Regions from separate parts of the Alkaliphilus sp. B6464 genome, predicted to be linked through region 2. Evidence: a T-box and tRNA genes for the amino acid it is inferred to sense, from the RefSeq annotation. Region 2 holds a T-box; the other holds one or more tRNA genes.

Region 1 (12,170 bases), 340 kb from region 2:
CTGAGTCAATTATCCTTTTAAGAACATACTTATATTGCATATTCATCATCATACTAGAAGTTAATGGTACACCAATAAACCAGCCTTCAGCTTCTTGAGATTCACTTTTTATATCTGTGATCTTTGAGATAACTGAAGGTGATACATTACTAACTACTTTTTCAGTCATCATTTTTGGTAGTATCTTTAGATATTTATATTTTCTATAAATATCATCTATTTCTATAGGATGGATTAAAAATGCGAATCTGTTCATATTATTATCTCCTTCCACTAAAAACAGATTTAATTAGATTTTTAGTATTATTTAGTGCTATGGTTCCAATACTTCTGTTTTTCATCAATATTTCTTCTAATGAACTAACTAACTTATCTAATTGCTCATATGTAACCGTTAAAGGTGGTTCAATTCTAATTACATTCGGATTATTCAAAGTATAAGCAGTAATAATATTATAATTATTAATTAACTCACTAGCTACTATGCCTCCAGTATATTCATCAACTAATTCTCTTGTATTGTTAGTAATTACTCGATCCATTAGAGGTATATTTATAGTGTCAAACTCCAATCCAATCATTAGACCTCTTCCTCTTACTTCCTTTAATAAAGGATACTTATCCTTTAATCTTAGTAACTTACTAATTATATAATTTCCTTTTTCCAAAGCTTCGTTTTCTAAGTTATTCTCCGCAATAAATTCTATAGTAGAAATACCTGCTGCCGATGCCCATGTATTGCCACCAAATGTGGAAGTATGGAGCAAACATCTATCCATAGTTCCATATCCTCTCTTCCATACATCCTCATTCGCGATATAGGCTCCTATTGGGATAATACCTCCTCCTAAAGACTTGGCCATACACATAATATCTGGTACCATCCCTTCGGCCTCACATGCAAACCAGTATCCTGTTCTTCCAAAGCCCGTTTGTATTTCATCTGCAATTAAGAGCACGCCATATTGTGAGCAAATATCTTTTGCCTTTCTTAAGTATCCAATTGGCGGAACAATAATTCCACCCTCTCCTTGTATAGGCTCGACAATAAATGCTGCTATATCATCATATTTTTCTAATACAAGTTTAAGTTCATTAATATCTCCATAAGATACCTCTACTGCCAATGGAACCATCGGACCAAAGTACTTTTTATATTTATTTCTTCCAGTAACAGATAAAGCTCCCATTGATTTACCATGAAATGCCCCTTTACAATAAATAATCCTAGATTTTTCAGTTGCAATCTTAGCTAATTTTAATGCTCCTTCTACAGCCTCCGCACCACTATTGCAGAAAAAAGTATACTTTAAATCTCCGGGTGTTATCTTAGCTAGATTTCGTGCTAAAACACTTGGTAAGCTATGCATTCCAGATTGTAATAAATTGGGTAGATGACTTACACTATTTATGGCATTAATTACAGCATCGTTGTTATGACCAATGTTTAAAGCACCGTAGGCACCAAGAAAATCTAAATATTCTTCTCCATTTTTGTCCCAAACCATCATATCCTTTGCTCTTACAAAAGTTTTATTAAAACCTAACATTTTTAAAAGTCTAGTTAAATGCAAATTAATATGTTGTCGATAGTTTTCTTCAATATCTTTCTGTTCCAGATTTAAAGCTTCATCTAAAGAAATAAGCTCCTTTTCTTTACTCATGACTTCTTGTACCATAAGCTACACCCCTTATAATATATTTATTTGTATATTTAATGAGTTTTTCCAGCTTATGGTTTTTCTATTCCATATAATAAAAAAACAAGAGATAATATTATCTCTTGTCAATAGTTTTGGCGGAAAGGGTGGGATTCGAACCCACGGCCCCTTTTGGAGTCACTGATTTTCGAGATCAGCTCCTTCGACCACTCGGACACCTTTCCATTATTAAATTTAATAAAGCTGGCAGCAAGACTTTCCTTGTTTTAAGGTAAGTTCTACTCCAGCTTTATCTATATATTATTTTGGTGACCCCTAGGGGAATCGAACCCCTGTTACCGCCGTGAAAGGGCGGTGTCTTGACCGCTTGACCAAGGGGCCAAAATGGTTGCGGGGACAGGACTTGAACCTGTGACCTTCGGGTTATGAGCCCGACGAGCTACCAACTGCTCCACCCCGCGATATGTTTCAATCATCTAAATCTTTGATTTAGTTTGATTGGAATACTCAGCATTAGCTGAGTTTCATTTTAAAAATGGTGCCGAAGACCGGAATCGAACCGGTACGATCTTGAAGGACCGCAGGATTTTAAGTCCTGTGCGTCTGCCAGTTCCGCCACTTCGGCACACTTATGGCTCCAGAGAGAGGACTCGAACCTCCAACCTACCGGTTAACAGCCGGGTGCTCCACCATTGAGCTACTCTGGAACATAATATCGCAGCGACCTACTCTCCCAGGCAGCTTCCCGCCAAGTACCATCAGCGCTGAAGGGCTTAACTACTGTGTTCGGTATGGGAACAGGTGTGACCCCTTCGCTATTGCCACGATATTGCAATCACCCAAATCTTTGATTTGGTGTGAATGGAGTACTCAGCGTTAGCCGAGTTTCCTTCAAATTAAAATCAAGTTGTATTTCAACTGGATTTTAATCATACCACTTTAATAAGTAATATGTCAAGAGAAAATTATTCCCTCAAAACTATACAATGTTAGAATATATTTGGTCAAGCCCTCGACCTATTAGTACCTATCAGCTAAGTACATTGCTGCACTTACACCCTAGGCCTATCAACCAAGTAGTCTTCTTGGGGTCTTACCTCCTTACGGAGTGGGAAATCTTATCTTGAGGGGGGCTTCGTGCTTAGATGCCTTCAGCACTTATCCCTTCCGCACTTAGCTACCCAGCGATGCTCTTGGCAGAACAACTGGTACACCAGAGGTGCGTCCATCCCGGTCCTCTCGTACTAAGGACAGCTCCTCTCAAATTTCCTGCGCCCGCGACGGATAGGGACCGAACTGTCTCACGACGTTCTGAACCCAGCTCGCGTACCACTTTAATGGGCGAACAGCCCAACCCTTGGGACCTACTACAGCCCCAGGATGTGATGAGCCGACATCGAGGTGCCAAACCTCCCCGTCGATGTGGACTCTTGGGGGAGATAAGCCTGTTATCCCCGGGGTAGCTTTTATCCGTTGAGCGATGGCCCTTCCACTCGGAACCACCGGATCACTAAGCCCGACTTTCGTCCTTGCTCGACCTGTATGTCTCGCAATCAAGCTCCCTTTTGCCTTTACACTCTACGCACGATTTCCGACCGTGCTGAGGGAACCTTTGGGCGCCTCCGTTACTTTTTGGGAGGCGACCGCCCCAGTCAAACTGCCCACCTGACAGTGTCCCAAGACTGGATTCACAGTCTATGGTTAGAACTTCAGTACTACAAGAGTGGTATCCCAACGATGACTCCACTGAGACTGGCGTCCCAGCTTCTAAGTCTCCCACCTATGCTGTACATGTAGCACCGAAATCCAATGTCAAGTTGCAGTAAAGCTCCACGGGGTCTTTCCGTCCTGTCGCGGGTAACCAGCATCTTCACTGGTATTACAATTTCACCGGGTCTATTGTTGAGACAGCGCCCAAATCGTTACGCCTTTCGTGCGGGTCGGAACTTACCCGACAAGGAATTTCGCTACCTTAGGACCGTTATAGTTACGGCCGCCGTTTACTGGGGCTTAAGTTCATTGCTTCGCAGATGCTAACAATTCCCCTTAACCTTCCAGCACCGGGCAGGCGTCAGCCCCTATACGTCGTCTTTCGACTTAGCAGAGACCTATGTTTATGGTAAACAGTCGCTTGGGCCTATTCTCTGCGGCCGGTTGAGGCTTACAGAGTAAATCTTTAACCAAAACCGGCTCCCCTTATCCCGAAGTTACGGGGTCATTTTGCCGAGTTCCTTAACAATAGTTCTCCCGATCGTCTTAGGATTCTCTCCTCACCTACCTGTGTCGGTTTGCGGTACGGGCACCTAGAAATCTCGATAGAAGCTTTTCTCGACAGTGTGGAATCAGCCAGTTCGCTACTTAAATTTCGCTCCCCATCACTTCTCAGGATTAATGTTAAAAGGGATTTGCCTCTTCTAACTCCCTACCAGCTTAGACGCACACAACCAACGGTGCGCTGAGCCTATCCTACTGTGTCACTCCATCTCTCAAACGATTTTAGGTGGTACAGGAATTTCAACCTGTTGTCCATCGCCTACGCCTTTCGGCCTGGGCTTAGGTCCCGACTAACCCTGAGCGGACGAGCCTTCCTCAGGAAACCTTAGGTTTTCGACGGGCAGGATTCTCACCTGCCTCTCGTTACTCATGCCAACATTCTCACTTCTATACAGTCCACTGCTCCTTCCGGTACAGCTTCAACCTATATAGAACGCTCGCCTACCATCCTTACGGATCCATAGCTTCGGTGATACGTTTGAGCCCCGGACATTTTCGGCGCAGAATCACTCGACCAGTGAGCTATTACGCACTCTTTGAATGAATGGCTGCTTCTAAGCCAACATCCTGGTTGTCTATGCAACTCCACATCCTTTTCCACTTAACGTATACTTTGGGACCTTAGCTGATGGTCTGGGCTCTTTCCCTCTTGACTACGGATCTTATCACTCGCAGTCTGACTCCCGAGTAAAAGATAACGGCATTCGGAGTTTGATAGGTTTTGGTAACCGGTGAAGGCCCCTAGACCATTCAGTGCTCTACCTCCGTATCTCTTAACCTCGAGGCTAGCCCTAAAGCTATTTCGGCGAGAACCAGCTATCTCCGGGCTCGATTGGAATTTCACCGCTACCCACAGTTCATCCGGTGACTTTTCAACGTCAATCGGTTCGGACCTCCACGAAATTTTACTTCCGCTTCATCCTGACCATGGGTAGGTCGCCCGGTTTCGGGTCTACGGCATGAAACTAGACGCCCTATTAAGACTCGGTTTCCCTACGGCTTCGCACCATAGGTGCTTAACCTTGCTCCATACCGTAACTCGTTGGCCCGTTCTACAAAAAGTACGCGGTCACACATAAAAAGTGCTCCCACAGTTTGTAAGCAGAAGGTTTCAGGTTCTATTTCACTCCCCTTCCGGGGTTCTTTTCACCTTTCCCTCACGGTACTATGCGCTATCGGTCACCAGGTAGTATTTAGCCTTGGGGGGTGGTCCCCCCTGCTTCCCACAAGGTTTCACGTGCCTCGTGGTACTCTGGATCACGGTCTAGAATATCATCGTTTCATGTACAGGACTATTACCTTCTATGGTGAGTCTTTCCAAACCTCTTCTATTACGATGAGTCATCATATATGACCGGTCCGCAACCCCGATAGAGAAAACCCTATCGGTTTGGGCTTATCCCCTTTCGCTCGCCGCTACTTAGGGAATCGATTTTTCTTTCTCTTCCTCAGGGTACTTAGATGTTTCAGTTCCCCTGGTATGTCTTCTATTACCTATTGATTGAGTAATAGATACTTAGGTATTAACCTAAGTAGGTTTCCCCATTCGGAAATCCCCGGATCAAAGATTGCTTGCATCTCCCCGAGGCTTATCGCAGCTTACCACGTCCTTCATCGACTCCTGGTGCCAAGGCATCCGCCTTCTGCCCTTATTAGCTTGACCAAAGCTATTCGCAGTTTCGCATTACAAATTTGTTTACTCCCTTACGGTCGCACAAATTTGATGCTCATTGCGTTTGACCTACCTTCGACTTGCTTTGCAAATCCGGTTAGGTCATAATCTAACATTGTGTAGTTTTCAAGGAACTATTTTAGTGGTGGGCTCAAGTGGACTCGAACCACCGACCTCACGCTTATCAGGCGTGCGCTCTAACCACCTGAGCTATGAGCCCTGATGCTTCAATCTCCCAAATCTTCAATTTAGCGTGATTGGAGTACTTTTAGCACTTGAATTTTTAAGTTTAAGCTTAAAAATGAGTGTGATAGACGACTTTCGGCAATAGCCGAGTTTCATCTTGAAAGACAAGAAGTCTCTCAAAACTAAACAGTATAGATTGCCAATTCTCCTTAGAAAGGAGGTGATCCAGCCGCACCTTCCGATACGGCTACCTTGTTACGACTTCACCCCAGTCATTGGCTTCACCTTCGACAGCTTCCTCCAATAAAGGTTGGATAGCTGGCTTCGGGTGCTTCCGACTCCCGTGGTGTGACGGGCGGTGTGTACAAGACCCGGGAACGCATTCACCGCGACATTCTGATCCGCGATTACTAGCAACTCCGACTTCATGTGGGCGAGTTTCAGCCCACAATCCGAACTGGGACCGATTTTGTAGGATTCGCTCCGGATTACTCCTTGGCTGCCCGTTGTATCGGCCATTGTAGCACGTGTGTAGCCCTGAACATAAGGGGCATGATGATTTGACGTCATCCCCACCTTCCTCCGAGTTATCCCCGGCAGTCTCTCTAGAGTGCCCAGCCGAACTGCTGGCAACTAAAGACAAGGGTTGCGCTCGTTGCGGGACTTAACCCAACATCTCACGACACGAGCTGACGACAACCATGCACCACCTGTCACCTCAGTCCCCGAAGGGAAGGCTTCGATTAAAAAGCTGTCCGAGGGATGTCAAGTCCAGGTAAGGTTCTTCGCGTTGCTTCGAATTAAACCACATGCTCCGCTGCTTGTGCGGGTCCCCGTCAATTCCTTTGAGTTTCATTCTTGCGAACGTACTCCCCAGGCGGAGTGCTTAATGCGTTAACTGCGGCACCGAGGTTTGACCCCCAACACCTAGCACTCATCGTTTACGGCGTGGACTACCAGGGTATCTAATCCTGTTCGCTACCCACGCTTTCGTGCCTCAGCGTCAGTTGCAGTCCAGAGAGTCGCCTTCGCCACTGGTGTTCCTCCTAATATCTACGCATTTCACCGCTACACTAGGAATTCCACTCTCCTCTCCTGCACTCAAGCCCTACAGTTTCAAAGGCTTACTACGGTTGAGCCGTAGCCTTTAACCTCTGACCCATAGGGCCGCCTACGCACCCTTTACGCCCAATGATTCCGGATAACGCTTGCCCCCTACGTATTACCGCGGCTGCTGGCACGTAGTTAGCCGGGGCTTCCTCCTAAGGTACCGTCATTATCTTCCCTTAGGACAGAGCTTTACGACTCGAAAGCCTTCATCGCTCACGCGGCGTTGCTGCATCAGGGTTTCCCCCATTGTGCAATATTCCCCACTGCTGCCTCCCGTAGGAGTCTGGACCGTGTCTCAGTTCCAGTGTGGCCGTTCACCCTCTCAGGCCGGCTACTGATCGTCGCCTTGGTGAGCCATTACCTCACCAACTAGCTAATCAGACGCGGGCCCATCCTATACCGAAATTCTTTGACCTTTTAGGGATGCCCCTAAAAGGTATTATGGGGTATTAGCAATGGTTTCCCATTGTTATTCCCCTGTACAGGGTAGGTTGCCCACGCGTTACTCACCCGTCCGCCGCTAAATTAAAATCATTCCACCCGAAGGCTTCCTGAAAATAACTCCGCTCGACTTGCATGTGTTAGGCACGCCGCCAGCGTTCATCCTGAGCCAGGATCAAACTCTTAATAAAAAATTTCTGGGTACCATCTTTTAAAGATGGATTTATTATTTGCTGGCTTAATCTATACTGTTTAGTTTTCAAAGACCTCTTCAAGGGCTTGTGCCCCCTCGCCTTGTTTCGGCGACTTATTTAATATATCACATCTGAAATATTATGTCAACGTTTTTTTAATTTATTTTCAAACTTTTAAATTCCAACTATATAACTACTTTTTACTATGACAACCTTTGAAATATAGATATACTATATAAAATAAAAAGATAATTATAATTTTAGTGAAAATAAAAAAAGAGACTTGTATCATTCAATCTCTTCATTGGTGCCCAGAGGCGGAATCGAACCACCGACACGGGGATTTTCAGTCCCCTGCTCTACCGACTGAGCTATCTGGGCCTGTTTATTATTTAAATGGTGGGCTCAAGTGGACTCGAACCACCGACCTCACGCTTATCAGGCGTGCGCTCTAACCACCTGAGCTATGAGCCCATAAATAAATTGGAGCGGAAGACGGGACTCGAACCCGCGACCCTCGCCTTGGCAAGGCGATGCTCTACCACTGAGCCACTTCCGCATGCTTCAATCACCCAAATTAAAAATTTGGTGTGAGTGGAGTACTCAGCACTAACTGAGTTTCCTTGAAATATTTTAATATAATGGTGCGGGTGAAGGGAGTCGAACCCCCACGGTTGCCCGCTAGATCCTAAGTCTAGTGCGTCTGCCAATTCCGCCACACCCGCATATTAAATTAATGGTGGAGGGAGAAGGATTCGAACCTTCGAAGTCGTTGACAACAGATTTACAGTCTGCCCCCTTTGGCCGCTCGGGAACCCCTCCGTACAAATAATGGAGCTGGTGATGGGATTCGAACCCGCGACCTGCTGATTACAAATCAGCTGCTCTGGCCAACTGAGCTACACCAGCATACTGTGATTACAGTACTCAGCAAATGCTGAGTTACCTTTTGAAAATATATTAAAATTGGCGACCTGGAAGGGACTCGAACCCTCGACCTCCAGCGTGACAGGCTGGCATTCTAACCATCTGAACTACCAGGCCAATTTTGGTGGGCGCAACAGGACTTGAACCTGTGACCCCCTGCTTGTAAGGCAGGTGCTCTCCCAGCTGAGCTATGCGCCCGAAATTTGGTGACCCCTAGGGGAATCGAACCCCTGTTACCGCCGTGAAAGGGCGGTGTCTTGACCGCTTGACCAAGGGGCCAAAATGGTTGCGGGGACAGGACTTGAACCTGTGACCTTCGGGTTATGAACCGAACGCTCTAGCCAACTAAGCTATGCCGCCAAAATGGTTGCGGGGACAGGACTTGAACCTGTGACCTTCGGGTTATGAGCCCGACGAGCTACCAACTGCTCCACCCCGCGATATGTTTCAATCATCTAAATCTTTGATTTAGTTTGATTGGAATACTCAGCATTAGCTGAGTTTCATTTTAAAAATGGTGCCGAAGACCGGAATCGAACCGGTACGATCTTGAAGGACCGCAGGATTTTAAGTCCTGTGCGTCTGCCAGTTCCGCCACTTCGGCACACTTATGGCTCCAGAGAGAGGACTCGAACCTCCAACCTACCGGTTAACAGCCGGGTGCTCCACCATTGAGCTACTCTGGAACATAATATCGCAGCGACCTACTCTCCCAGGCAGCTTCCCGCCAAGTACCATCAGCGCTGAAGGGCTTAACTACTGTGTTCGGTATGGGAACAGGTGTGACCCCTTCGCTATTGCCACGATATTGCAATCACCCAAATCTTTGATTTGGTGTGAATGGAGTACTCAGCGTTAGCCGAGTTTCCTTCAAATTAAAATCAAGTTGTATTTCAACTGGATTTTAATCATACCACTTTAATAAGTAATATGTCAAGAGAAAATTATTCCCTCAAAACTATACAATGTTAGAATATATTTGGTCAAGCCCTCGACCTATTAGTACCTATCAGCTAAGTACATTGCTGCACTTACACCCTAGGCCTATCAACCAAGTAGTCTTCTTGGGGTCTTACCTCCTTACGGAGTGGGAAATCTTATCTTGAGGGGGGCTTCGTGCTTAGATGCCTTCAGCACTTATCCCTTCCGCACTTAGCTACCCAGCGATGCTCTTGGCAGAACAACTGGTACACCAGAGGTGCGTCCATCCCGGTCCTCTCGTACTAAGGACAGCTCCTCTCAAATTTCCTGCGCCCGCGACGGATAGGGACCGAACTGTCTCACGACGTTCTGAACCCAGCTCGCGTACCACTTTAATGGGCGAACAGCCCAACCCTTGGGACCTACTACAGCCCCAGGATGTGATGAGCCGACATCGAGGTGCCAAACCTCCCCGTCGATGTGGACTCTTGGGGGAGATAAGCCTGTTATCCCCGGGGTAGCTTTTATCCGTTGAGCGATGGCCCTTCCACTCGGAACCACCGGATCACTAAGCCCGACTTTCGTCCTTGCTCGACCTGTATGTCTCGCAATCAAGCTCCCTTTTGCCTTTACACTCTACGCACGATTTCCGACCGTGCTGAGGGAACCTTTGGGCGCCTCCGTTACTTTTTGGGAGGCGACCGCCCCAGTCAAACTGCCCACCTGACAGTGTCCCAAGACTGGATTCACAGTCTATGGTTAGAACTTCAGTACTACAAGAGTGGTATCCCAACGATGACTCCACTGAGACTGGCGTCCCAGCTTCTAAGTCTCCCACCTATGCTGTACATGTAGCACCGAAATCCAATGTCAAGTTGCAGTAAAGCTCCACGGGGTCTTTCCGTCCTGTCGCGGGTAACCAGCATCTTCACTGGTATTACAATTTCACCGGGTCTATTGTTGAGACAGCGCCCAAATCGTTACGCCTTTCGTGCGGGTCGGAACTTACCCGACAAGGAATTTCGCTACCTTAGGACCGTTATAGTTACGGCCGCCGTTTACTGGGGCTTAAGTTCATTGCTTCGCAGATGCTAACAATTCCCCTTAACCTTCCAGCACCGGGCAGGCGTCAGCCCCTATACGTCGTCTTTCGACTTAGCAGAGACCTATGTTTATGGTAAACAGTCGCTTGGGCCTATTCTCTGCGGCCGGTTGAGGCTTACAGAGTAAATCTTTAACCAAAACCGGCTCCCCTTATCCCGAAGTTACGGGGTCATTTTGCCGAGTTCCTTAACAATAGTTCTCCCGATCGTCTTAGGATTCTCTCCTCACCTACCTGTGTCGGTTTGCGGTACGGGCACCTAGAAATCTCGATAGAAGCTTTTCTCGACAGTGTGGAATCAGCCAGTTCGCTACTTAAATTTCGCTCCCCATCACTTCTCAGGATTAATGTTAAAAGGGATTTGCCTCTTCTAACTCCCTACCAGCTTAGACGCACACAACCAACGGTGCGCTGAGCCTATCCTACTGTGTCACTCCATCTCTCAAACGATTTTAGGTGGTACAGGAATTTCAACCTGTTGTCCATCGCCTACGCCTTTCGGCCTGGGCTTAGGTCCCGACTAACCCTGAGCGGACGAGCCTTCCTCAGGAAACCTTAGGTTTTCGACGGGCAGGATTCTCACCTGCCTCTCGTTACTCATGCCAACATTCTCACTTCTATACAGTCCACTGCTCCTTCCGGTACAGCTTCAACCTATATAGAACGCTCGCCTACCATCCTTACGGATCCATAGCTTCGGTGATACGTTTGAGCCCCGGACATTTTCGGCGCAGAATCACTCGACCAGTGAGCTATTACGCACTCTTTGAATGAATGGCTGCTTCTAAGCCAACATCCTGGTTGTCTATGCAACTCCACATCCTTTTCCACTTAACGTATACTTTGGGACCTTAGCTGATGGTCTGGGCTCTTTCCCTCTTGACTACGGATCTTATCACTCGCAGTCTGACTCCCGAGTAAAAGATAACGGCATTCGGAGTTTGATAGGTTTTGGTAACCGGTGAAGGCCCCTAGACCATTCAGTGCTCTACCTCCGTATCTCTTAACCTCGAGGCTAGCCCTAAAGCTATTTCGGCGAGAACCAGCTATCTCCGGGCTCGATTGGAATTTCACCGCTACCCACAGTTCATCCGGTGACTTTTCAACGTCAATCGGTTCGGACCTCCACGAAATTTTACTTCCGCTTCATCCTGACCATGGGTAGGTCGCCCGGTTTCGGGTCTACGGCATGAAACTAGACGCCCTATTAAGACTCGGTTTCCCTACGGCTTCGCACCATAGGTGCTTAACCTTGCTCCATACCGTAACTCGTTGGCCCGTTCTACAAAAAGTACGCGGTCACACATAAAAAGTGCTCCCACAGTTTGTAAGCAGAAGGTTTCAGGTTCTATTTCACTCCCCTTCCGGGGTTCTTTTCACCTTTCCCTCACGGTACTATGCGCTATCGGTCACCAGGTAGTATTTAGCCTTGGGGGGTGGTCCCCCCTGCTTCCCACAAGGTTTCACGTGCCTCGTGGTACTCTGGATCACGGTCTAGAATATCATCGTTTCATGTACAGGACTATTACCTTCTATGGTGAGTCTTTCCAAACCTCTTCTATTACGATGAGTCATCATATATGACCGGTCCGCAACCCCGATAGAGAAAACCCTATCGGTTTGGGCTTATCCCCTTTCGCTCGCCGCTACTTAGGGAATCGATTTTTCTTTCTCTTCCTCAG
Region 2 (12,170 bases):
TTTCTTCGTGAGCATCTCTATCATGGATAATTATAGGAAGATTAACTTCCTTAGCAAGTTCTATTTGTCTTCTAAACCACTTTCTTTGCTCATCTCTTGGGGAATGATCATAATAGAAATCTAAACCGATTTCTCCTATAGCAACCACCTTTTCTTTATTACTTAGAGCTTTAAGTACCTCTATAGTATCTTCATCCATATCCTTTACGTCATGAGGATGTACCCCTACAGCTGCGTATATCATACTATGTTTTTGAGCTAAATTAACTGCCCTTATTGAAGTATTTAAGTCTGCTCCAGGGTTAAGTATATATTGTATTCCACTTTCCTTAGCCCTAGTTATAATGCTATCTCTGTCCTTATCGAAACGTTCATCGTCCAAATGGGCATGACTATCAAAAACCATGTTTTTTCCTCCTTAGCTAATAGCAGTACCACTGGCAATGTCCTTATCCACTGTACCCAATACTAGCTTTTCATCGTTAGATGCAGCAAGTATCATGCCGTGGGATTCTATACCACGGAGCTTTACAGGTTTTAAGTTAGCCACTAGCATAACTGTTTTTCCAACCAACTCCTCTGATTTATAATGGGCAGCTATACCTGATACTACCTGTCTTCTTTCATTGCCTACCTGTAACTGCAATACTAAAAGTCTATCTGCCTTAGGGTGTTTTTCTGCTTCTAGTACCTTCGCTACTCTAAGCTCTACCTTATCGAAGTCATCGATAGTTATTTGTTCTTTTGGCTCGATAATAACTTCTTCTTCTTGAACTCCACTTATTTTTTCAAGGTAAGTAGCATTAATATTTTTTAATTCCTCTATTTCCTTATCTATATCTAGTCTTGGGAATAAAGCATCCCCTTTTCTTACATTTATGCCAGTTGGAGTTTTGCCAAAGTTAAATGTATCCTCCCACTGAGTTCCTTGTCCTTCATCAATTCCTAGCTGTGTCCAAATTTTAATAGTAGTAGACTCCATGAATGGCTTTATTAATACAGAAATAATTCTAATAGAGTCTGCTAGATTATAAAGTACTGTATTTAATCTTTCTTTATTAGCGTCATCCTTTGCAAGTACCCAAGGTGAGGTTTCATCTATATATTTATTTGTTCTACGAACTACCTTCCAGATTTCCTCTAACCCATCATGAAACTGTAGCTTATTAATTGCTTCTTCTACTTTGCTAGCAGCACCTGTTGCAATAGATTTTAAATCTTGGTCGAATTCACCTGCTTCTTTAGCCTCTGGAATAATTCCACCATTATATTTTTCAATCATAGATATAGTTCTGCTTACAAGATTTCCTAGATCATTTGCAAGGTCAGAGTTTAAACGACTAATAAAGTTTCTATTAGTGTAATTACCATCTTGCCCAAAAGTAAACTCTCTTAAAAGGAAGTATTTAATAGCATCTAATCCATAACGCTCTATTAGTGGCTCTGGATAGACTATATTTCCTTTTGATTTTGACATTTTATCAGCACCAAATAATATCCAGCCATGTCCATATACCATTTTAGGTAGTGGAACTTCTAGGGCCATAAGTATTGCTGGCCAAATGATTGTATGGAATCTAATTATTTCTTTACCTACTAAATGAACATCAGCGGGCCAATATTTGTTAAACATTTCTTCATTTTCTGACCCATATCCAAGTGCAGTAATATAGTTACATACTGCATCAAACCATACATATATTATATGTTTTTGGTCGAATGGTACTGGTATACCCCAATCAAAACTAGTACGAGATACACAAAGGTCTTCTAGCCCTGGCTTTAAAAAGTTATTTACCATTTCATTTTTTCTAGACTCTGGATAGCAAATTTCTGGATGTTCTTCAAAGTATTTAATTAATCTATCTTGATACTTTGATAGTTTAAAAAAGTATGCTTCTTCCTTTGCTAGATGTGCTGGACGATTACAGTCTGGACATACATGACCTTCGTTTAATTGTGTTTCTGTCCAAAAAGACTCGCAAGGTGTACAGTACCAGCCTTCATATTCGCTTTTGTAAATATCTCCTTTATCGTATAATTTTTGGAAAATATTTTGTACTCTTTGCTTGTGTTCTTCGTCAGTAGTACGTATAAAGGTATCGTAGGAAATATCCATTCTGCTCCATAAATCTTTAATCTCGTCTACTATTTTGTCTAAGTACTCCTTTGGAGTTACTCCTGCCTTTTGAGCAGCTTCTTGTATTTTTTCTCCGTGCTCATCTGTACCTGTTAAAAATTTTACATCGTAGCCTGTAAATCTTTTAAATCTAGCTAACACGTCAGCTGCTACTGTTGTATAGGTATGTCCTATATGAAGTCTTCCACTAGGATAATATATTGGTGTCGTTAAATAAAATTTTCCTTTGCTCATTTTCATTCCTCCTGTTTTTTTATAAAACAAATCCCCGTCCCTAAAAATATAGGGACGAGGATATACTCGCGCTACCACCCTAGTTTATTATTATCTTACGACAATAAACTTAGTAAGTGATGATTATCACCTTGCAAGGCTAACGGGTGCAAATCCGGCATAGTCTAAAAACTACAAAAGCTTCTCAACCATGAAGTTCAGGGGCCATCTTCAGTCGCTTTATTAGTACCGGCTTTCACCTTACCCGGCTCTCTGCTACTAACTCTGTAAACCTACTCTTCCCGTCATTACTTTTACATATAGTATTATACAATAATATATTAAATTATACCCACAATGTCAACTAACTTAACCTTTATAATCGACAAAAATATTTTTTGTGTCTAAATACCTATTGACATAAAACGCTTTCTCCTGTGAAATATTACTATGGCGAATTATTATTTGAAAAAGACAATATGGTAAGGGTGAAAAACAGATGAATTCCTCATATTTAGATCGTTATACAATTGTTCAAACATTTAAAGAAAATGATTTCCAAAAAGTTTTTATTGGTACGGATAGTACGGATAATCAGGCTGTAGTAATTAATACTATATACACAGAGGAAAATGATTCTATTTGGGATTTAGTGGGGCAAAACTATAAGGATACATTTAACCATGTTCTTCACTTTGAAAAAATGGAAGATCAGATAGTTTTAGTTACAAAAGTAGAAGAAGGATTATCATTAAATACATATTTAAATGACTTTTCTCCAACCTTCACCGAAAGGGTTAACCTAATTTATCAATATTTAGATGGTATTAGGAAGTATGATCCTGTTCCTAATAATGTAAAATCAATATTAGTGGATGAATCACAAATCATTATAAATAAAGGAAAAATGTCATTTGATGAACTAATTATTTTTAATGAAAGTTCTTTTAAAAGCAAAAACTTTGAAGCAGTTATAAATAATATTGTGTTAGTATTAAAAAAATTAACAAGTCTACAGGACATCAATTATGAAGAATTACCCTTATACATAAAAACTATGGGATTTTTAGATAAGCTCCAAAAAAACAATGCGATTTATAATAGCATTGATGAAATATTTAATGATTTAGAAACTCTTAATATTGTTAGCTTGCCTATATCGAATACTCAAGAAAATATAATAACATATAATTCTACTAATCTAGTTGGAAGAAAAGTAGGTTCTATAAACGAAGATGATATTAAAAAAAATGATATACATAAAAAACGCCTCTTTACTATTGCTATAAGTACCGTTGGATTAATTGCAATAGCATCAGCAGGGGTTTTTGCTTTAAAATCTATGTTTCCAATAGACAAGGCCACAACTTCAAATGTAGTCATCTCTCCTAAGGATACAACAGATATAAACGCAAACAATCCAGAGGAAAATAAAGAAACAGAAGATAATAATGAAGAAGTTATAGGACCTAATAAAAATATTGATTATTTAAGTGAATATATAGAAAAGGATTTCGCAGCTTCAAAATATGGTGATTACTCATTTAAATTCTCTGGTGAAAACCATACCTCGCATAAAATAACTATTAACCAAGGTCCTATCAAAGCGAATTCTCAGCTCTTAATGTGGGTAAAATTAGATGCATCTGATGAAATTAAAATAGCCATCGAAGGCTATTCTAATAGTAAATTATCATTTCAACAATCTATATCCCACAAACCTTTATACGTAAATAGTTGGGAGCTGATACAGCTTACTTTGAATAAAGATATTGAAGACTCTATTAATATTATTTTCAATAATATAGACAGCACAGTATGGGTAGATAAAATTTCAATCGATATGTTTAAATAAAAAAGTACTCCGATCCTATCGCAGTGCCTATAGGGCGCAGGCACTGCACAAAACACTTCCAACCTCCAATTTTCTAATTAGGTTAGTATTTATAGAAAAAAATAGGTACAAATAACAACAGCCGCTATCATAGAGGCTAAATGAGAAATTAATGCGGCTCCTATCGTATGTCTACCCCTTTTAATTCCTACAGAACCAAAGTATATTCCCATAGTATAAAAGATAGTTTCCGCAGATCCCATCATAGTGGATCCTAGTCTACCGACAAAGCTATCTGGGCCATAGGTATTTAGAACATCTTGCAAAACTGCCAAGGCTCCACTACCTGATATGGGTCTCATTATTGCTAATGGCAATATTTCTGGGGGTATTCCAATAAATGACATTATAGGGCTTGAAAAATCTATTAAATAATCAATAGCCCCTGATTTTCTCATAAAACCTATAGCAATAAATATGGCAACTAAATAAGGCATAATTGCTATTGAACTTTTAAACCCATCTGCTGCCCCTTCTACAAAGGTTTCGTACATACTTACTCCTTTAATCCACCCATGTAGCAATATAATGCTCATCATTATAGGAATAGCGATTACCGATGTATAACTAAGTACTTTTATCATCTCTTTCCCTCCATTATTTTACATGCAGCAACCCCAACAACAGTTGATACGATTGTAGCTAAAATTGATGTAATAATTATTTCAGATGGATTAACAGATCCCGCATCTGCTCTTAATTTCATTATGGTAAGGGGGATTAGCTGTATAGAAGACATGTTAATTACAAGAAACATAGCCATTGCATTAGTAACAGTTTTTTTATCTGGATTTAATCTTTGAAGTTCTTCCATAGCCTTAAGGCCTAGGGCTGTTGCAGAATTACCGGCTCCAAACATATTTGCAACCATATTCATCATCATTGCCCCAATAGCAGGATGGTTAGGTGGTATATCTGGAAATAAAAACCTTGTTATTGGTGTCATAGATTTGGCAAAGCTATTAATAAGGCCAGACTTTTTGGCAATATTCATAAGGCCAAGCCAAAATGACATAATTCCTGTAAGGCCAATTGCAAAGACTACGGCTTCTCCAGTATCATGAATAATTACATCATTAATTATTTCAGGTTTTCCTGTAAGAATAGCAACTGCAATTCCTATAAATATCATAACTATCCAAATAATATTCATATAAAAATCTCCTTCTCACATATATAAAAAAGTTTTCTTCATTCTAATATATGAAAGGAGGCTTTTCCTATATGTGAAAATTCCTCTAATGCTTTCTCACCAACCCATGGCCCACTTGAAATTTTTCCGATGGATATGAGATAAAAAACAAACTAATACTAAATAATAATATGTATAAACTATGGAATATTCTAAAATTCGAGTGTTTATATATGTTTTCGTCAATTTTCTTCGGTTTATGACATAGATCAGCTTGTTGCCTGTTATTATTCAACTTTGATATAATAGATTTTAATTAAAAATATTAACCAAAGGAAGGTAGAAAAATGAGAAACTTGACCTTGCTGACAGATCTTTATCAGCTAACTATGATGAATGGTTATTTTAAAAATGGAGTTGATAAAAACACTGTCGTCTTTGATCTGTTCTTTAGAAAAAATCCTTGCCAAAATAGTTATACTATAATAGCAGGAATAGAGCAGGTAATCGATTATATCGAGAATATTAATTTTGATGAAGAGGACTTAACATATTTAAAGAGTTTAAACTTATTTGATGATGAGTTTATAGACTATTTAAGAAACTTTAAATTTACTGGAACTATTTATAGTGTTGAAGAAGGTTCTGTTATGTTTCCACACGAACCTATTTTAAGAGTAAAAGCTCCAGTCATTCAAGCTCAACTAATTGAGACAGCTCTATTAAATATAATAAACTTCCAATCTCTAATTGCTACTAAGGCTTCTCGTATTTGTACGGCGGCAAAGGGAGATTCTGTTTTTGAGTTTGGTTTAAGACGTGCCCAAGGACCTGATGCAGGCATATATGGTGCTAGGGCAGCTGTTATAGGTGGCTGTGTGGGAACTTCCAATGTTCTTGCAGGGAAGAAGTTTGATATACCAGTTATGGGAACCCATGCACACAGTTGGATTCAAACATTCGAAACAGAGCTTGAGGCATTTCGTGCCTATGCTAAAGTATATCCAAATAATACACTTCTTTTGGTTGATACTTATAATGTATTAAACAGTGGTGTTCCAAATGCTATTACTGTATTTAAGGAATTAAAAGAACAGGGATACAAGCCCCAAGGTATTCGTATTGATTCTGGAGATATAGCTTATTTATCAAAGGAAGCTCGCAAAATGCTAGATGCAGCTGGATTTGAAGATACAACTATAGTGGCTTCCAGTGATTTGGACGAGGAAGTTATTAATAATTTAAAGTTGCAGGATGCTGCTGTTAATGCTTGGGGTGTAGGTACTAACCTTATAACATCTAAAGGCTGTCCAGCTTTAGGTGGAGTATACAAGTTATGTGCAGCTGAAGAAAATGGTGAGCTTGTTCCTAAAATAAAGATTTCTGAAAATCCTGAAAAAATTACAAATCCTGGATATAAAAAGGTTGTACGTATTTATGATATAGAAAATGGCAAAGCTCAGGCAGACTTAATAATGCTTGATGACGAAGAGATTAACATTAATGAACCTTTGACTATATTCCATCCATTATATACTTGGAAAAAGAAAACCTTTAGAAATTATCGTATTAGAGAGATGCTAGTTCCTCTATACGAGGATGGAACCTTAGTTTACGAAAGAAAGAGCATGAAGGAAATATGTGAATATACTAAGACTGAACTAGACGCACTTTGGCCAGAATATAGACGTCTAAACCGTCCACAGCTTTATAAGGTAGATCTCTCTAAAAATCTTTGGGATTTAAAGAATGAAATGATGGGCCAATTTCGTGAAGAATGAACTATTCTGAGGTATCTAAGATCTATATCTTAACTTAAAGATATAGATCTTTTATTGTGAATACAACAAGGTTCCCGGGACCCATCAGCAATCTTTGGTTGCATTGATGAGTGGGGTTCGTATTATGGGCACCTATATAGCACTATGGAAATTTTAAAAAACATATGTATTTTATGTTGACTAATAATGGAATATTTGGTACTATTTAAAGAGGGATTGTCGAATTTTGTAATATTAGCATATGGCACTATAATTATTTAATGAGACATTACATATTCTAATCATCTTATTAATAAAGAAGGGGGATTTCAATTGAAATCAACAGGTATTGTAAGAAAAGTGGACGAGCTTGGTCGTGTAGTTTTACCTATCGAGCTTAGACGTACATTAAACATTGCAGAAAAAGACGCTTTAGAAATTTATGTAGATGGACAAAATATTATTTTAAAAAAATATGAGCCTGCATGTATATTCTGTGGTAATGCAAAGGATGTTATAATCCACAAGAATAAAAACATTTGCTCCGAATGTCTAACTGACCTTAAAAAATAGTCTTCATTATGTAATATACTCTTTATGTAGATTACATTTAAAAGAGCCCCTTGGGCTCTTTATTTTTCTTACACACTTGAAATTTTTGACAGAATTAAAAAATTAAATTCGACAGGAATCATGGAGATGGTATTAGACGACTTTCTATAAATCAATAGCTTCTTTGTATACATCTCTCTTTGAAATATTTCTAAGCTTCGCAACTTCTCTTATTGCCGATTTCTTATCTGCTCCATTTTCCATTAATAAAATAATATGTTCCTTTATGGTCATTTGTTCTAGCTTATTTTGCTCCTCTAAAGCTTCTTCCTCCAAACTAGCTCCTTCACAAAGCAGCACCATTTCTCCCTTAGGTGGATTTATATTTAAATAATCTATAAGCTCCGTTATATTGCCACGAATAAATTCCTCGTACCTTTTAGTAAGCTCCCTCCCTATTACCGCTTTACGATTACCAAATATGTTAAGTATATCTTCTAGAGTAGATGTGATTCTATGTGGAGCTTCATAAAAAATCAATGTACGATCTTCTCTTTTAATCCTTTGTAGTCTTTCTTTTCGCTTCTTTTTATCCCTATCTAAAAATCCTTCAAAGGTAAATTTAGTTGTATCTAGTCCAGAAGCTACTAAGGCTAAAATAGAAGCTGTGGCCCCCGGTAAAACCTCAAAAGCTATTCCCTCTTCTATACATAGTTTTATCATATCTGCGCCTGGGTCTGATATTCCTGGCATTCCTGCATCGGATACTAGGGCAATATTTTCTCCTTCTAATAGCTTATTAACTAATACTTCTCCCTTTGTCCTTTTATTATGTTCATGATAGCTAATTAAAGGCTTTTGAATTTCAAAATGATTTAAAAGTTTTAGAGTATGTCTAGTATCTTCTGCTGCAATTAAATCTACACTTTTTAATATATTTAATGCTCTTATTGTTATATCTCCTAAATTACCTATTGGCGTAGGACAAATATAGAGGATTCCTTTATTCAAAAAACTCATCCCCTTCCTCTATCTGTGTTTTTCCATATGTATGAAAAATTTGAGCAGTGTATTTGCCTTCTTCATTATATACATATAAAGGATCTAATATTTTTAACTCTGGTTTAGCTGCCTTAATACATTCTAATAGGAGTAAATTCGGTTTTTTATTATATGTAGAATGAATAAATTGTAATCTCTTTGGTTCTAACTTATATTGTCTACAGTAAACCATTATATCAACTAAACGTATAGGTCTATGAACCATAAAAAATCTTCCGTTATGCTTTAAAAGTCTAGAAGCTGTCCTAATAACATCCTCTAATGTACATTTTACTTCATGACGTGATATAGCTTTTTTATCGTCTATGTTAATAAGTCCATCTGGATGCATATATGGTGGGTTTGATGTTATTACATCGTATCCATTAACCTCTAAATTTTTTTCTGCATCCTTTAAGTCCATATTTAATATTTTAATTCTATCCTCTAGTTCATTTAACTTGACACTTCGCTGAGCCATATTTGCTACTTCCTCTTGAATTTCCAATGCGGTAATGTGGCTAGTTTCACTTTTACCTGCTAGTAGGATAGGAATTATTCCAGTGCCTGTACCAAGATCAACCACCTTAGCATTTTTCTTTAATCCTACAAAATTAGCTAATAAAACAGCATCTATTCCAAAGCAAAATCCTTTTGGATTTTGAATAACCTTCAAATTATTTATTTGTAAATCATCTACTCTTTCATATTCATATACTAGATTTTCCATTTTGACTCCCCTTGTCTTTTAGTGATCCTATATCTAATAACTCTAAAACTCTATCCCATCTATTATATCACTTTTATTTATTGTCTATTATATAATTCTTTCTTTTACTAGTTTAATGCTCTAAACACAAAACAGGTAAAGCGCTTATGCTCTACCTGTTTTAAATACTATTTCATTTTAATATCTATAACCTTGTTATCCTGTATATAAATAACAGCTTCTTTACCTACTTTAACTTCAGCCATGTTCACATCTTCTTCAACATAAAACACCTTAATATCATTATCTATTTGAATTACAATTAAAGGTTTTCTACCATCATCCTTGGCAATAATTTTTCCTTCTAGCTTTCTTGTTTCCTCATCTTTACTTCCTTCAATTAATTTTACCTTATCTCCTTCTATAGTAAGCTTTAACTCCATCCCTTGAATTAGGTCGTCAATCTTTCCTTTTTCTCCATTAATGCGGACAATAACATCAGACCTTAGTTGATAATTAAGGAGTTTGTTATCTTTATAAATATATACTTGATTTTGATCTTTGCTAATTAGTAAGAGCTTTCCTTCTACAGTATATGTAGTTTCTTTTTCTCTTGTAGCCTTAAGTTCTGTAATAGTATTATCTTTGTCTAGTTTAATAAAAACTTCATCGTTTTTCCTAATATCTTCAAACTTTGCAGATTTGTTATTTAACTCTATCTTAGCTTTATTAGACACAAATAGGCTAAGAATCGCCGTTCCATCTTCAATAACTATTCTTCTTTCTTTCGTATCTATATCTTTTATAGTTGTTTGATATTCCTTCGTATCTTTTTCTTGCTGAATAAATCGTTTCTGTATTCCAGGGGGTAACCCTCCCTTTTTGGCTAAGCCTGGCGGTGTATATGCACTTACCGAAGAAAATCCTAACCCAAACACTAAGCACATAGTAATTAAACTGGTTAAACGTTTTTTCATTTTATCATACCTCCTGTTAGTTTATGTTATATCATTACGACCATTTAAAATTTTTAGGTGCCTCAATATGGAGAATTAAGAAATATTTTATTTTATTTCCAAAAAAAGAAACCCTTATTAAGGTTTCTTTGGCTTATTATTCTTATCTTTATTATCTTTATCTTTATTATCTTTATATTTATTATCTTTATTTCCATTAGCAGGGTTATTATTTTTTATCCACTTACCATCTTTTTTTTCTTTGTTGCATTCTTTATTATCGTCATCTTTTCTATCATCATCTTCGTCTTCATCCTCATCTTCGCTATTTTCTTTATTATCATTAGGATAATCCTTTTCTTTATTGTTCCTTGGATGTTCTTTAAATACTGGATGCTCTTTCTGATTTTGTTCATTAACATTGTTATTCTTCTGAGCATTTGGGGTATTCTCTACCTTTTCTTTCTTCTCCTTTGCTTTGTTATTCTTATCTTCTTTTTTCTCTTTTTGATCTTTATTATTTTCTTTACTCTCTTTCACGGAGTTTTCTTTTTTATCTATTTTAGGCTCATCAACTTTGGAAGCTTTAATTTTAGAAACTTCTTCTATAAGTTCCTTTACCGTTTTATTTTTTAGCTCCTTTATTTTATTCCCGTTCAAATCTTTATTTTGAATATTTTTATAAACCTCCATCTTTCCTACTGAAATATGTTCTTCTTTCGATCTTTTTAGTGTTTCTTTATTGGATTCCATTGTAACAACTTCAATATGCTGTCCACGCTCAGTAGATGTGTTTTCTATCTTTTCCTTTCCCTCTATCAACAATTGTGTTAGGTCTTTAGTATCCCCTTTATAGGCGTTTAATCCTACTGCTGTTACTAGTATGTAATTAGGCTCAGCTTCTTTAAGATATCCTTTATACTCTGCCATTTCCACCAGCTCTTGTAATGCATCCACCAATGGTTGCCTTTCTAGATTACTAAGAGGAAGTCCTAGAGCATCTTCATTAAGTGCTGACACCTTTATTACTTGGTGGTTTCTATTAATTTTTATTTCAATACTTGGATTTATATCGACAGATAGTAAAGCGACTGCTCTGTAGTTTGTATTCCAAAAACCTACACTGTATATAGAAGTAATGACTAACAAAAATATTGCGGCTGCAACCGTTGAAATGTTTTTGACAGTTAGGTTTCGTCTTCTAATAATATCTTCAGTTTCAAAATATACTTCCATACCTTCTTCTAAGCCTTCACTTTTCTTAATTCTTTCGAAGGTACAATCTTCTGTAATTACAACTATACCATCATGGCAAACTTCTATTATGCTACCACGGTGAATCATTCAATTTTCCCCCTCTCATTATGGGAAATATACTCCTTTAATGTATCTAAATCACTGTTCAGAATTACTATAATTGCTATAATAAATTTTCTACTTCTTTGTACAACTTTTTTGGATACCTTTAGATCTCGCATTAGATCACCAGTTGGAAGATTTTTTGTCTTTAAAAATTTTTCTCTTAAATGGACATTTTCAAATACATATCTTCCAATACTAATAGCTGTAATTCTAGTATCTCGATGCTTTGGAGCGTGATTAATTAAGTCTTCTAAGGAAACATCAAAGTCTTTCATATTTTCAACTAGAGTGGCCATATCTAATCTAGTTTCGATTCCTGCCTCAAATCCTTCTATAGCCATAATATTTTCGGTATAATTATCATCCTCATCATCGGATTTTAACTGATTAATATAAACTTCCTTGGATCTT

What was found. A T-box is a leader RNA that pairs with one kind of tRNA and senses whether it is charged. The one in region 2 lies ahead of metG (methionine--tRNA ligase), so its partner is inferred to be a tRNA-Met.
Region 1: it has a tRNA-Met gene. The T-box ahead of metG (methionine--tRNA ligase) is inferred to sense a tRNA for this amino acid. The anticodon was not compared.

The regions. Positions count from the first base shown of each region.
Region 1 is NZ_CP058557.1:566,070-578,239, forward strand. It holds gene HYG84_RS02575 (shikimate dehydrogenase) at 1-256, opposite strand, end outside; gene HYG84_RS02580 (aspartate aminotransferase family protein) at 261-1,679, opposite strand; tRNA gene HYG84_RS02585 (tRNA-Ser) at 1,797-1,885, opposite strand; tRNA gene HYG84_RS02590 (tRNA-Glu) at 1,968-2,042, opposite strand; tRNA gene HYG84_RS02595 (tRNA-Met) at 2,047-2,122, opposite strand; tRNA gene HYG84_RS02600 (tRNA-Leu) at 2,198-2,286, opposite strand; tRNA gene HYG84_RS02605 (tRNA-Asn) at 2,294-2,368, opposite strand; rRNA gene rrf (5S ribosomal RNA) at 2,374-2,490, opposite strand; rRNA gene HYG84_RS02615 (23S ribosomal RNA) at 2,662-5,598, opposite strand; tRNA gene HYG84_RS02620 (tRNA-Ile) at 5,751-5,827, opposite strand; rRNA gene HYG84_RS02625 (16S ribosomal RNA) at 6,007-7,535, opposite strand; tRNA gene HYG84_RS02630 (tRNA-Phe) at 7,844-7,919, opposite strand; tRNA gene HYG84_RS02635 (tRNA-Ile) at 7,936-8,012, opposite strand; tRNA gene HYG84_RS02640 (tRNA-Gly) at 8,023-8,097, opposite strand; tRNA gene HYG84_RS02645 (tRNA-Leu) at 8,181-8,263, opposite strand; tRNA gene HYG84_RS02650 (tRNA-Tyr) at 8,276-8,360, opposite strand; tRNA gene HYG84_RS02655 (tRNA-Thr) at 8,371-8,447, opposite strand; tRNA gene HYG84_RS02660 (tRNA-Asp) at 8,506-8,582, opposite strand; tRNA gene HYG84_RS02665 (tRNA-Val) at 8,588-8,663, opposite strand; tRNA gene HYG84_RS02670 (tRNA-Glu) at 8,670-8,744, opposite strand; tRNA gene HYG84_RS02675 (tRNA-Met) at 8,830-8,905, opposite strand; tRNA gene HYG84_RS02680 (tRNA-Leu) at 8,981-9,069, opposite strand; tRNA gene HYG84_RS02685 (tRNA-Asn) at 9,077-9,151, opposite strand; rRNA gene rrf (5S ribosomal RNA) at 9,157-9,273, opposite strand; rRNA gene HYG84_RS02695 (23S ribosomal RNA) at 9,445-12,170, opposite strand, start outside.
Region 2 is NZ_CP058557.1:902,842-915,011, forward strand. It holds gene HYG84_RS04360 (TatD family hydrolase) at 1-406, opposite strand, end outside; gene metG (methionine--tRNA ligase) at 419-2,374, opposite strand; T-box leader at 2,422-2,671, opposite strand; gene HYG84_RS04370 (hypothetical protein) at 2,853-4,208, shown strand; gene HYG84_RS04375 (spore maturation protein) at 4,298-4,831, opposite strand; gene HYG84_RS04380 (nucleoside recognition domain-containing protein) at 4,828-5,400, opposite strand; gene HYG84_RS04385 (nicotinate phosphoribosyltransferase) at 5,727-7,160, shown strand; gene HYG84_RS04390 (AbrB/MazE/SpoVT family DNA-binding domain-containing protein) at 7,473-7,712, shown strand; gene rsmI (16S rRNA (cytidine(1402)-2'-O)-methyltransferase) at 7,857-8,711, opposite strand; gene HYG84_RS04400 (tRNA1(Val) (adenine(37)-N6)-methyltransferase) at 8,695-9,462, opposite strand; gene HYG84_RS04405 (hypothetical protein) at 9,630-10,418, opposite strand; gene HYG84_RS04410 (anti-sigma factor domain-containing protein) at 10,536-11,741, opposite strand; gene sigI (RNA polymerase sigma factor SigI) at 11,738-12,170, opposite strand, start outside.